Regions from separate parts of the Rhizobium brockwellii genome, predicted to be linked through region 1. Evidence: riboswitches for the same ligand, from Rfam matches in the RefSeq annotation. Region 1 holds a riboswitch; the other holds the start of a gene.
The links. Region 1 has a riboswitch for cobalamin ahead of fdhA (formaldehyde dehydrogenase, glutathione-independent). Riboswitches for the same ligand answer to the same signal wherever they lie in the genome.
Positions count from the first base shown of each region.

Region 1 (5,214 bases):
TGTGAGCAGCACGCCGCGGGCGCCGCGCTCGAACAGCGTTTCCCCGATCGTCTGCTCCAGCCTCTTGATCTGGCTGCTGACGGCCGACTGCGTCCGCCCGATGCGCTGAGCGGCCGCGGAGAAGTTCGACGTCTCGGCGACGACAAGAAAGGTTCTCAGCAGGTCGCTCTCAATCGGCTCGTGCATGTCCAGCCATAGAAAAAATCGATGATAGCTATCTCTACTATTCGTTTGTCTGATGTCAATTCTGGGCGCACAAATGGCCCGCGTTCGACTTCCTTCTTTGAGAATATCTGCGTGACAATTGAAAATCCGGCCAGACGCCTCGCAGGCAGCGAGCATGAGAAGGGTGTGCTTCTCATCGTTGCCGCGACACTTGCCTGGAGCGCGAGCGGCGTCTATTCGCGTCTCCTGACGACCGACGTATGGACGGCGATCGCCTGGCGATCGTTGTTCGGTGGCCTGTTCCTGCTGATCCCCTGCCTTTTCCTCGAAGGGGGTATTTCACGGCAGCAATGGCGTTCCATCTTCCATCCGTCCAGCCTTGCGATGATCGCCTGCCAGACCTTCAGTCAGGGCTGCTTCATCGGGGCGCTTTACATGACCACCGTCGCCAACGTGACGATGATCTATGCGACCGCGCCCTTTATCGCAGCGTTGTTCGGCTGGCTCATCCTCAGGGAGAGGGTTGCCAGGCGGACGCTGATTGCCGGCGGCATCTCGCTCCTCGGCGTCGCGGTTATCGTCGCCTCGTCGATCGGCGGCGGCACCGGATGGGGCGACCTGCTGGCACTCGGCATGACGGCGTCCTTCGCGCTCGTCATCATCATTCCGCGCATCAGTCCCGACGTGCCGAGCCTGCCGCCGACCGTGGTCAGCGCTTTCCTGACGCTTGCACTCTTCGCGCCGTTCGGTTCGGTCGGCTCGCTCGACCTGCACAACTGGGTCGTTCTCGCTGCCTTCGGCGCGACCAATTTCTCCCTGGCGCTGGTGCTCTTCCTTGCCGGGGCGAAGCGGATGCCGCCGACCGAGGCGGCGCTGATCGGCACGATGGAAATCGTGCTCACGCCCTTCTGGGTCTGGCTGTTGTTTTCCGAAGAGCCGCCCGTCGCCACTTTTTTCGGCGGCGCGATCATCCTCGGCGCGGTGATCTGGCACACAGCCATCGACGTCAGCCGCAGCCGGCGACCGCATCGCGCCTAAAGCCTTTAGGCGGCGATCAATCTTCCGGGACGATCCGGAAAACCGCCGTATTCGCGGGATCAATTATTTCCCCTGCGCAGCGAGCCATGGCGACTTTGCCGACTGTCGTCTTTGAGTTGCACCCATGTCGTTTTCTTGATCGCTGTTTTCCGTCAGGCATGGTTTGCTTGTGGTGTTCAAGGCGCTATCTCGCAAACCGGCGAAATGGACCATCGGCAAGCCGGTCGACGCCGGCGCTGCCCCGCAGCGGTAGAAGAACTGAAATCCTCAAGGAAATCGCCGGATGGACATCCGGAAAGATATCGAGATGGATCGAAAGGAGATTCTGGAGCTGGAAACCAGCTCTTGGCAGAGCAAATCGACGGATTGCAGGCAGACGAGCACGAGCGGAACGACCGAAAGCCATGGCGTTTACTCCTCTTCTCCATTCAATCTGTCCCTTTTGCAAAATCCGAATATCGCCCGATGCGGCGGTATCCTCGTGTTGTGGACACCGGGCTGCAGAGGAGGCAGGCCGGAGGGAAGGTTGCCATCGGCTGCATCGGTTGCAGATCGAGGCATTCAAACAAGTGGGAGGAATTCATGAGCAAAAATAGAGGCGTCGTCTATCTCCGGCCGGGCAAGGTTGAAGTTCGCGACATCGACGACCCGAAGCTGGAAGCGCCCGACGGCCGCCGGATCGAACACGGCGTCATTCTGAAAGTGATTTCTACCAATATCTGCGGCTCCGATCAGCACATGGTCCGCGGCCGCACGACGGCGATGCCGGGCCTGGTCCTTGGTCATGAAATCACCGGCGAGATCATCGAGAAAGGCATCGATGTCGAGATGCTCGAAATCGGCGATATCGTCTCAGTGCCTTTCAATGTCGCCTGCGGCCGCTGCCGCTGCTGCAAGTCTCAGGATACCGGTGTCTGCCTGACGGTAAATCCGGCCCGCGCCGGTGGCGCCTACGGTTATGTCGACATGGGCGGCTGGATCGGCGGACAGGCGCGCTACGTCACCATTCCCTACGCAGATTTCAACCTGCTGAAAATCCCTGATCGGGACAAGGCAATGGCAAAGATCCGGGATCTCACCATGCTCTCCGACATTCTGCCCACCGGCTTCCATGGTGCAGTACGTGCGGGCGTTGGCGTCGGCTCGACCGTCTACGTCGCAGGCGCCGGCCCGGTCGGCCTTGCGGCTGCGGCTTCGGCTCGCATTCTTGGCGCTGCAGTCGTGATGATCGGCGATTTCAATCAGGACCGTCTGGCGCATGCGGCAAAGGTCGGTTTCGAACCGATCGACTTGTCGAAGAGTGACCGTCTTGGCGACATGATCGCGCAGGTCGTCGGCACCAACGAAGTGGACAGCGCCATCGATGCGGTCGGCTTCGAGGCCCGCGGCCACTCGGGCGGGGAACAGCCGGCGATCGTGCTCAATCAGATGATGGAGATTACCCGTGCCGCCGGTTCGATCGGTATTCCCGGCCTCTACGTCACCGAGGATCCGGGCGCCGTCGACAATGCCGCCAAACACGGCAATCTCTCGCTCCGCTTCGGCCTCGGATGGGCCAAGGCGCAGTCCTTCCACACCGGCCAGACTCCGGTGATCAAATACAATCGTCAACTCATGCAGGCGATCCTCCACGACCGGCTGCCAATTGCCGATATCGTCAACGCCAAGGTCATCCCGCTCGACGATGCCGCCAATGGATATGAGAGCTTCGACCAGGGAGCGGCGACGAAATATGTCCTCGATCCGCATGGCGAGGTGGCGAAAGCCGCATAGCGCTTATGACTGCAGACATAGGAATGGCCGGGCGAAAACCCGGCCATTCCACATTTCTCCAAAATTGGCCGGCGAACTACTGGATGCTGAACGGGAAATATTTTGCGTTGATCATGTCGTAGGTCCCGTCCGCCTGGATGCTCTTCAAAGCTTCGTTCAAGCGCGTCAGACGCTCCTTGTCATCCAGGCGCAGCGCTATACCGGCGCCTTCGCCAAAATAGGTGACGTCGACCAGATCCGGCCCCTTGAACTCACAGCAGCTTCCCGCCTTGGTGTTGGCAATCCAATCGTAGATGGCCAGTTTATCCTCGAGGATAATGTCTACGCTCCCATCCGCCAGACCCTTGTACAATTCCGGCGATGACCGAAACACCGTCTTTTTCATTTCCGGATAAAGATGGTTGGCATAGGATTCCTGCGCGGTCGACGACGTCACCCCAAGAATTTTGTCGCTGAGGGCGGCGGGGCTGACATCGCTGATCGACGAGTCCTTCCGGGCGATGAACACCGACGGGCTGTTGTAGTATTTTCCAGTGAAGGCAACCTTTTGACGCCGCTCAAGGCTCATCGACATGGATGAGATAATCGCGTCGTATTTGTCGGCAACGAGATCGGGGATGATGTCGTCCCACTTCTCGATGATGAATTGGCATTCGAACTTGCCGACCTCGCACAGCGCATTGGCAATATCGATATCAAAGCCCTGAAGCTTGTTGTTTGCATCGAGATAGTTGAAGGGCGGAAATGCACCTTCGACGGCAATTCTCATCGGCATGCGATCCTGCGCAGCCACCTCGAGCGGCGCGGCCGCCGCCAAAAAGACGCCGATCCCGCCCGCCATCAGCGCTCCGCGCAGTATAGTCTGAATGGATATGCGCAACATCGTCGGGAGCTCCTTGGGGCATAGTCGATCTCGCACCATAGTGGGCCGGAGCTTTTAATTCTACGTGAACGCTTCTTTGTTAGCGTCGACGAATGCGCCCGTGTCGTGGTGTTCAGGGGTCTAGGCTTGCAGATCGTTCTTCCTTCCAGCTCCAATACGTTTCAGCAATCCTGGATTGCTTCGGGAAGAATTCTGTTTCTGATTGCTGTCAGCGGGCTTGGAGCGATCGGGCTTGTCGTACTCTCGGCGCTCTGGGCAGGAACCGAAAGCGATGCTGCCGCCCTCGATCGACAGCGCCAGCTTGTGAATGCCCGCCTGCTGGAGCAGGTCGATCAAGTCGCGCATGTTATCGGCCAGTTCGGCAACGGCTATCTCACGCGTGTTTATCCGGCGGCCCGGTCAAGCGGAGGTTCCTCCAGCCTCGATGCGGTTCTGACGGCGGCGGCCGGGAGTGCGATCAGCCAGACCACAATGTCCGCCTTCGGCTACGATCAGGCTTTTGTCGTCGACGAGAAGGCGCAACTGCTGATGCTGGCGGACGCCCAAACGGAAAAGCGTTACCGTTGGATGAGGCCTCTCTTTCTGCCTCTGCTTCAGGATGCCCGCCTTGGGGTGAGACAAGGCACGGTTTCCAACGAACGAACGCCGTCCTCAATGGAAAGCCGCCTTGCGAGCCCAGGACGCTTCAACACTGCGCTCGCCAATCTGATGCGGCTGGAAGGTCGGCCGACGATCGTCGGCGTCGTCGCCATCAACGAACCCGATGAGGGGCAACGGCAGACGATGCGGCAATTCCTGATCGTCGTGCGGTTTATCGATGGTGCGGCGCTGGACGAATTGAGCCGGCAACAGGGTCTCAACGGCGCACGCTTCGCGCGAACGGCCGATGCCGACGAAAACGAAGTTGCGTTCCAGATTGACGCCACGGCGAACGGCGAACCGATCGGCTTCATCGTATGGCGGCCCGATCTTCCGGGCTCGAGGGTGATCGGCCGATTGATGCCGGCGCTTTCGATTGCCGCCTTGGTGATCGCGATCCTGTTCTCGGTCTTGCTGGTGCGCCTGCGAAGCAGTCTCGGCGAGTTGAAGAAAAGCGAGCTGCATGCAAGGCAGCTTGCCTTGCATGACGTACTGACCGACCTTCCCAACCGCGCTTTGTTCGCCATGAGGTTCGACGAGTGCCTGGCCGAGACGCAGAACTCGACCGAGCGCTCGGCGGTCGCACTTCTCGACCTCGATCGCTTCAAAGCGGTGAACGACACGTTCGGTCATGCCGCCGGCGATGAACTCATCAGGATGGCTGCGGAGCGGATCCGCTCCCTGCTTCGTCCGGGCGATACGCTTGCCCGACTCGG
Region 1 covers NZ_CP053443.1:138,077-143,290, reverse strand. Annotated here, with positions in the region: gene RLCC275e_RS32235 (LysR substrate-binding domain-containing protein) at 1-186, opposite strand, end outside; gene RLCC275e_RS32230 (DMT family transporter) at 298-1,203, shown strand; cobalamin riboswitch at 1,366-1,564, shown strand; gene fdhA (formaldehyde dehydrogenase, glutathione-independent) at 1,786-2,976, shown strand; gene RLCC275e_RS32220 (ABC transporter substrate-binding protein) at 3,053-3,859, opposite strand; gene RLCC275e_RS32215 (putative bifunctional diguanylate cyclase/phosphodiesterase) at 3,965-5,214, shown strand, end outside.

Region 2 (5,214 bases), on a different replicon from region 1:
CAGCCGCAACAGCAGCAGTGATCGAACAGCTGGCACGGCGGTGGCCGAGCCATAGCGGCGTCCTCCCAGGGTGGATGAGATGACGGCGATGTCACGTGAACGTGCGGCGGGATGTGAATGCGGATCGCTTGAGCATGGTCAGTAGGTCGTACGACCGCCGCTCAGGTCGAACGCCGATGCGGTCGTGAAGGAGTTCTCCTCGGAGAGCAGCCAGACGACCATCGAAGCGATCTCATGAAGTTCAACAAAACGGTCACGCGGAATGCGGACGCGCATATATTCGATAAACTCGGATGTCAGCCCGTCCAATATAGGTGTCTTTGCTGTGGTCGGCGTTACCGCGTTCACCGCGATTCCCGTCTTTGCGAGTTCCTTGCCAAGCGACTTGGTGAAGCCCAGCACACCAGCTTTCGCTGCGCTGTAGGCGGCGATGTTCGGATTTCCTTCCTTGCCCGCAACCGAGGAGATGTTCACGATCCGCCCGTAGTCGCGCTTTAACATGACCGGAACGACGTGCCGGCAACAATTGAAGGTTCCGGTGAGGCAGACATCGACGACGTCTTTCCACTCACCGAAGTCGTATTCGATCGTGGGCTTTACCGGGCCGGTAATCCCGGCGGAATTGACGAGGCCGTCGATACGGCCAAAAATCTCCTCGGTCGTCGCCGCCGCGTTTTTCACTGATACAGGATCTGCGACGTTGACGCTGAAAGCGACCGTGCCAGATCCGAGAGCGGAAGCGCTGTCCTTCGCCATGTTTTCGTTCAGGTCCCAGATGGCCACCTTGCCACCAGACTGGATGACGCGCTCTGCGATGGCGTAGCCGATGCCGCGCGCACCGCCTGTGATCACGATGATCCGTTCCTTCAAGTCGATCATGTTCATTGGGCCGTTATCCTCCGATTGAGCCGCCGATAGCCGAATATCTATTGGAAATTCCGGGATTTCTCCTTCAGCGTATCGATGTGAAGGTCAGGAATTTATCCCGAGTCCGAAACTATGCCGAGCCCATTCCCTAAAGCCCGAGATTTCCGGTAATCAAGGATTTAAAAGCTCGGCGTAATTTGAACGCTTTGGAAGACCGGGTATGGCCCGAAGCGAAAATCTTTGTCTGCATCCGTTACTCCGAAAGGCATTCTGCAGCCCCTTGTGTATAGACATTGCCGCACGCCATTAGCGAACGAACAGTAGGAGATGCTATGAACAGCAATCTTAAAGAGCTATCGTTTCAACAGGTTGATGTTTTTTCCTCGGAGCGAATGGGTGGAAATCCACTTGCGGTGGTAGTGGATGCGGACGATCTTGATACATCAACGATGGCCAAGTTTGCCAACTGGACCAATCTAAGCGAGACGACCTTCCTCCTAAAGCCGACGGTCCCGGATGCTGATTATCGCGTCAGAATTTTCACGCCACATCAGGAGCTACCCTTTGCCGGACACCCGACTTTGGGTAGCTGCCACGCATGGCTGACCTTGGGCGGAAAGCCAAAGCAGCCAGTTGTCATCCAGGAATGTGAGGCGGGTTTGATCCGGATCAGAAGAGACGACGATATCCTCTCATTTCTGGCTCCAGATTTGATCAAGACTGGACATATCGATAACGATCTAATGAAACGAGTTATGAGCGGTCTAAGTCTGTCACCTGAGATGATAGTCGATGCGAGTTGGGTAGACAACGGTCCCGGTTGGATGGCCTTGCTCCTGAAAAGCAGAGACGATGTCCTACGTGTCCGTCCGAACTACAAGAGTATTTCCGGACTAAGGGTAGGCCTGATTGCACCATGTTTGGGGGACGTCGATGGCGTGGATTTCGAGGTCCGCGCCTTCACCGCCGCTGGTTACGAAGACCCAGTCACTGGTAGCCTAAATGCGGGTTTGGCAAAATGGCTCATTTCCGCAAATCTCGCTCCGCCTTCATACATCGCTGCGCAAGGGACGGTCTTGGGCAGGTCAGGGCGGGTACATGTCCGGCTCGAATCCGAAGATGTTTGGGTTGGCGGCAATGTCGTTACCTGCATAAACGGAAAAGCTATCCTCTAAGACAGTCATCGGCCTGAGGCCGATGACTGCAATTGGCGCTTTCCTGCCTACTGAAAGTTCCTCGATAATTGGTGGGCTCGGCATAGTTTCGGACTCGGGATAAATCCCTTATGCCGAGTTCGGCATAAGGGAACAAAGATATCTCGGCCTCGCACGGCGTCGACGATACCGACATCGGTTTGCTCACCTTGACTGTCAATGGCGTGACTGTGCGATTGAGGCCATGCTCAACCGCACTGCCCTAGGTGTTCAGTCCCCATCCATCATGAAAGACGAGTTCATCGAGCGGCAGCCGCTGCCGCCAACCTTTGACGGAGAGTTCCGGCTCGTCATAGAGCCGGTCGACGAAACCGGCACAGAGCCAGGCGACCACCTCGATATGCTGGGGTATGCCGAGAATGCTCTTCAGGTCGCCTTCATGAAAGATGCTGACCCAGCCGATGCCGACCCCTTCCGCCCGCGCCGCAAGCCAGAGATTCTGGATGGCGCAGACAGTGGAATAGCTATCCATCCTGGGATTGTGCGTGCGCCCCAGTACCACGCTGCCGCTGCGAGTAGGATCGCAGGTCACGCATATGCCGAGCGGCGCCTCGACGATGCCTTCGAGCTTGAGCGAGCGGTAGGCCCGCCGCCGTTCGCCTTCGAACATCAGCGCCGCCTCCTCGTTGGCCCTCGCAAAAGCATCCCGGACGCGCGCCCGCACGGTTGCGCTTTTCACCAGAATGAAATTCCACGGCTGCATGAAGCCCACGGAGGGTGCATGATGGGCCGCCGTCAGCAGCCGCCGCACAAGGTCATCCGGCAAGGGATCGGGCAGGAACTGGCTGCGAACGTCGCGCCGCGTCATGATCGCGTGATAGACGGCCTCGCGTTCGGCCAAGGAAAAACCGGACGCCGCCGAAAGGGCATCCTCATCAAAGGGTCGCATCGTCAAATCCCCAACAACGCAACCGCCCCGCCGTCCGCGCGGATCGGTCTATCTAGCCAGGCCGGTCTTCTGACTCGGCGTCATCCGTCTGCCGCAGCCTTCCCGGCAAGAAGCCAGTGGCGTGATGAAGCGGCAAGCGTCGGCCTTACAGCGTTGGGCACGTTCCGGCCTTGCACCGGATTCCCGATTCTCCCGCCTGGACGGCGGGCACCTGACGGCGCATCTATTTCAGGAAAGCGCGGCGGCGGCAAGCCGGCCCTCATGCCGCCGACACGCTGCATGCGACATCGATTTCATGGACAGAGGCGCATCGCTGCCTTAGAAACAAACCGATCCTGACCGACGCCCATGGCGCCGCACTTTTCTCTTTGCATTTTGGTTGCCCGTGCCCCGCCTCACGCCCATGATCCTTGCGGTCGCCCTGTTCATGGAACAGATGGATTCGACCGTGATCGCCACCAGCCTGCCGGCGATCGCCGCCGATATCGGCACCTCGCCGATCGCGCTGAAGCTCGCCGTCACCAGCTATCTCGTGGCGCTGGCGATCTTCATTCCGATCAGCGGCTGGATGTCCGATCGGTTCGGCGCGCGTAACATTTTCCGCATGGCGATCGTCGTTTTCATGATCGGCTCGATCGCCTGCGCCTTTTCCAACTCGATCACGGCCTTCGTCATCTCACGCCTGATCCAGGGCGCTGGCGGCTCGATGATGACGCCGGTCAGCCGCTTGCTGCTGGTCCGGGGAACGCCGCGTCACGAACTCGTCGATGCCATGGCCTGGCTTACCATTCCAGCTTTGATCGGTCCGATCATGGGTCCGCCGATCGGCGGCTTCCTCACCACCTACCTCACCTGGCACTGGATCTTCTGGATCAACGTCCCGATCGGCGTGCTCGGTATCATCCTCGTCACCCGTTTCCTGCCGGCGGTCGAGCCGCGCAGCCCGCGGCCGATGGATTTCCCCGGCTTCTTCCTTTGCGGCATCGGCTTCTCCGGCTTCGTCTTCGGCCTGTCGGTGATCAGCCTGCCGGCCGTGCCCGTTATCTACGGTTATGTCACGGTTACGATCGGCGTCCTTGCCGGCCTCCTCTACCTCCTGCATGCCCGCCGCGTGCCCTATCCGCTTCTCGATCCGAAGATGTTCCGTTACCCGATGTTCCGGGCGGCAATCCTCGGCGCCTCGAATTTCCGCATGGGACTTGGCGCCCTGCCTTTCCTGATGCCGCTGATGCTCCAGCTCGGCTTCGGCCTGACGCCGCTGCAATCGGGCTCGGTCACCTTCGTCAGCGCGCTCGGCTCCATGGGCTCGAAATTCGCCGCCTCGCGCACATTCAATGCTTTCGGCTTCCGCACGGTGATCTCGCTCACCACCTTGCTGGCGGCGATCTTCCTCGGCATCAACGGCCTGTTCACCGCCGAAACGCCGCTGTTCCTGATCATGGCCTGCCTGCTGATCGGCGGTCTGTTCCGCTCCATGGCTTTCTCGGGCGTCAACGCCATGGCCTTCGGCGACGTCGATGATGCCGACAGCAGCCAGGCAACCGCGATCAATGCCGTTGCCCAGCGTATCTCCATGGCGATGGGTGTGGCGATCGCCGGCGGCATCCTCGAAATTTCCAGTAGCTTCCACGACGGCAAGCTGCTGGTCTCGGATTTCCACATCGCCTTCTTCAGCGTCTCGGCGATTTCGGCGCTGGCCTGCATCACCTTCCTGCGCCTGCCGCACGATGCCGGCGCGGAACTGACGGCGCGCGGCCGCAAGCGCCGGCACGCCGAGCCCGAAGAGGCCGTGGCGGAAAATAGCTCCTAGATTACTTGTGGCGGGAATGCGCCTCGCGATGAGCGAGGTGAGATCGTCCAATTCTACTTTATGATTTATTCACACATAAAATACACACTGCGTTTGCGCGTTTTGGGTTGCAGCGAGAGCATGGGCATGAGCGTCCATGATGCGACCGCCAGCGTGATGCCCGTATTGATACGCCGGTCGAAAACATATCCGACTGAGCCGCATTTCGAGGCCCCCGCGGAATGTTCCATTTTTTGAAGACGCTGCCTCTGACAGCCAAGCTGGCGGCCATCATCGTTGCCGTCAATCTCTGCGGCATTTCCGCTTTAGCCACCTATACGTGGATGTATGAAACGCGCGCGTTAATCGATGGCGCCAAGGCGAACTGGTCCAAGGATGCCGAGCAGTTTGCATCCGTGGCCGCTGGCGGCGTGAAATGGGGCAAGGCGAACGCC
Region 2 covers NZ_CP053439.1:2,238,830-2,244,043, forward strand. Annotated here, with positions in the region: gene RLCC275e_RS11210 (DUF2865 domain-containing protein) at 1-21, shown strand, start outside; gene RLCC275e_RS11215 (SDR family NAD(P)-dependent oxidoreductase) at 139-885, opposite strand; gene RLCC275e_RS11220 (PhzF family phenazine biosynthesis protein) at 1,200-2,042, shown strand; gene bluB (5,6-dimethylbenzimidazole synthase) at 2,284-2,970, opposite strand; cobalamin riboswitch at 3,013-3,200, opposite strand; gene RLCC275e_RS11230 (MFS transporter) at 3,374-4,780, shown strand; gene RLCC275e_RS11235 (methyl-accepting chemotaxis protein) at 5,002-5,214, shown strand, end outside.
Region 2: linked by a shared signal. The riboswitch ahead of bluB (5,6-dimethylbenzimidazole synthase) and the one ahead of fdhA (formaldehyde dehydrogenase, glutathione-independent) in region 1 are both predicted to bind cobalamin.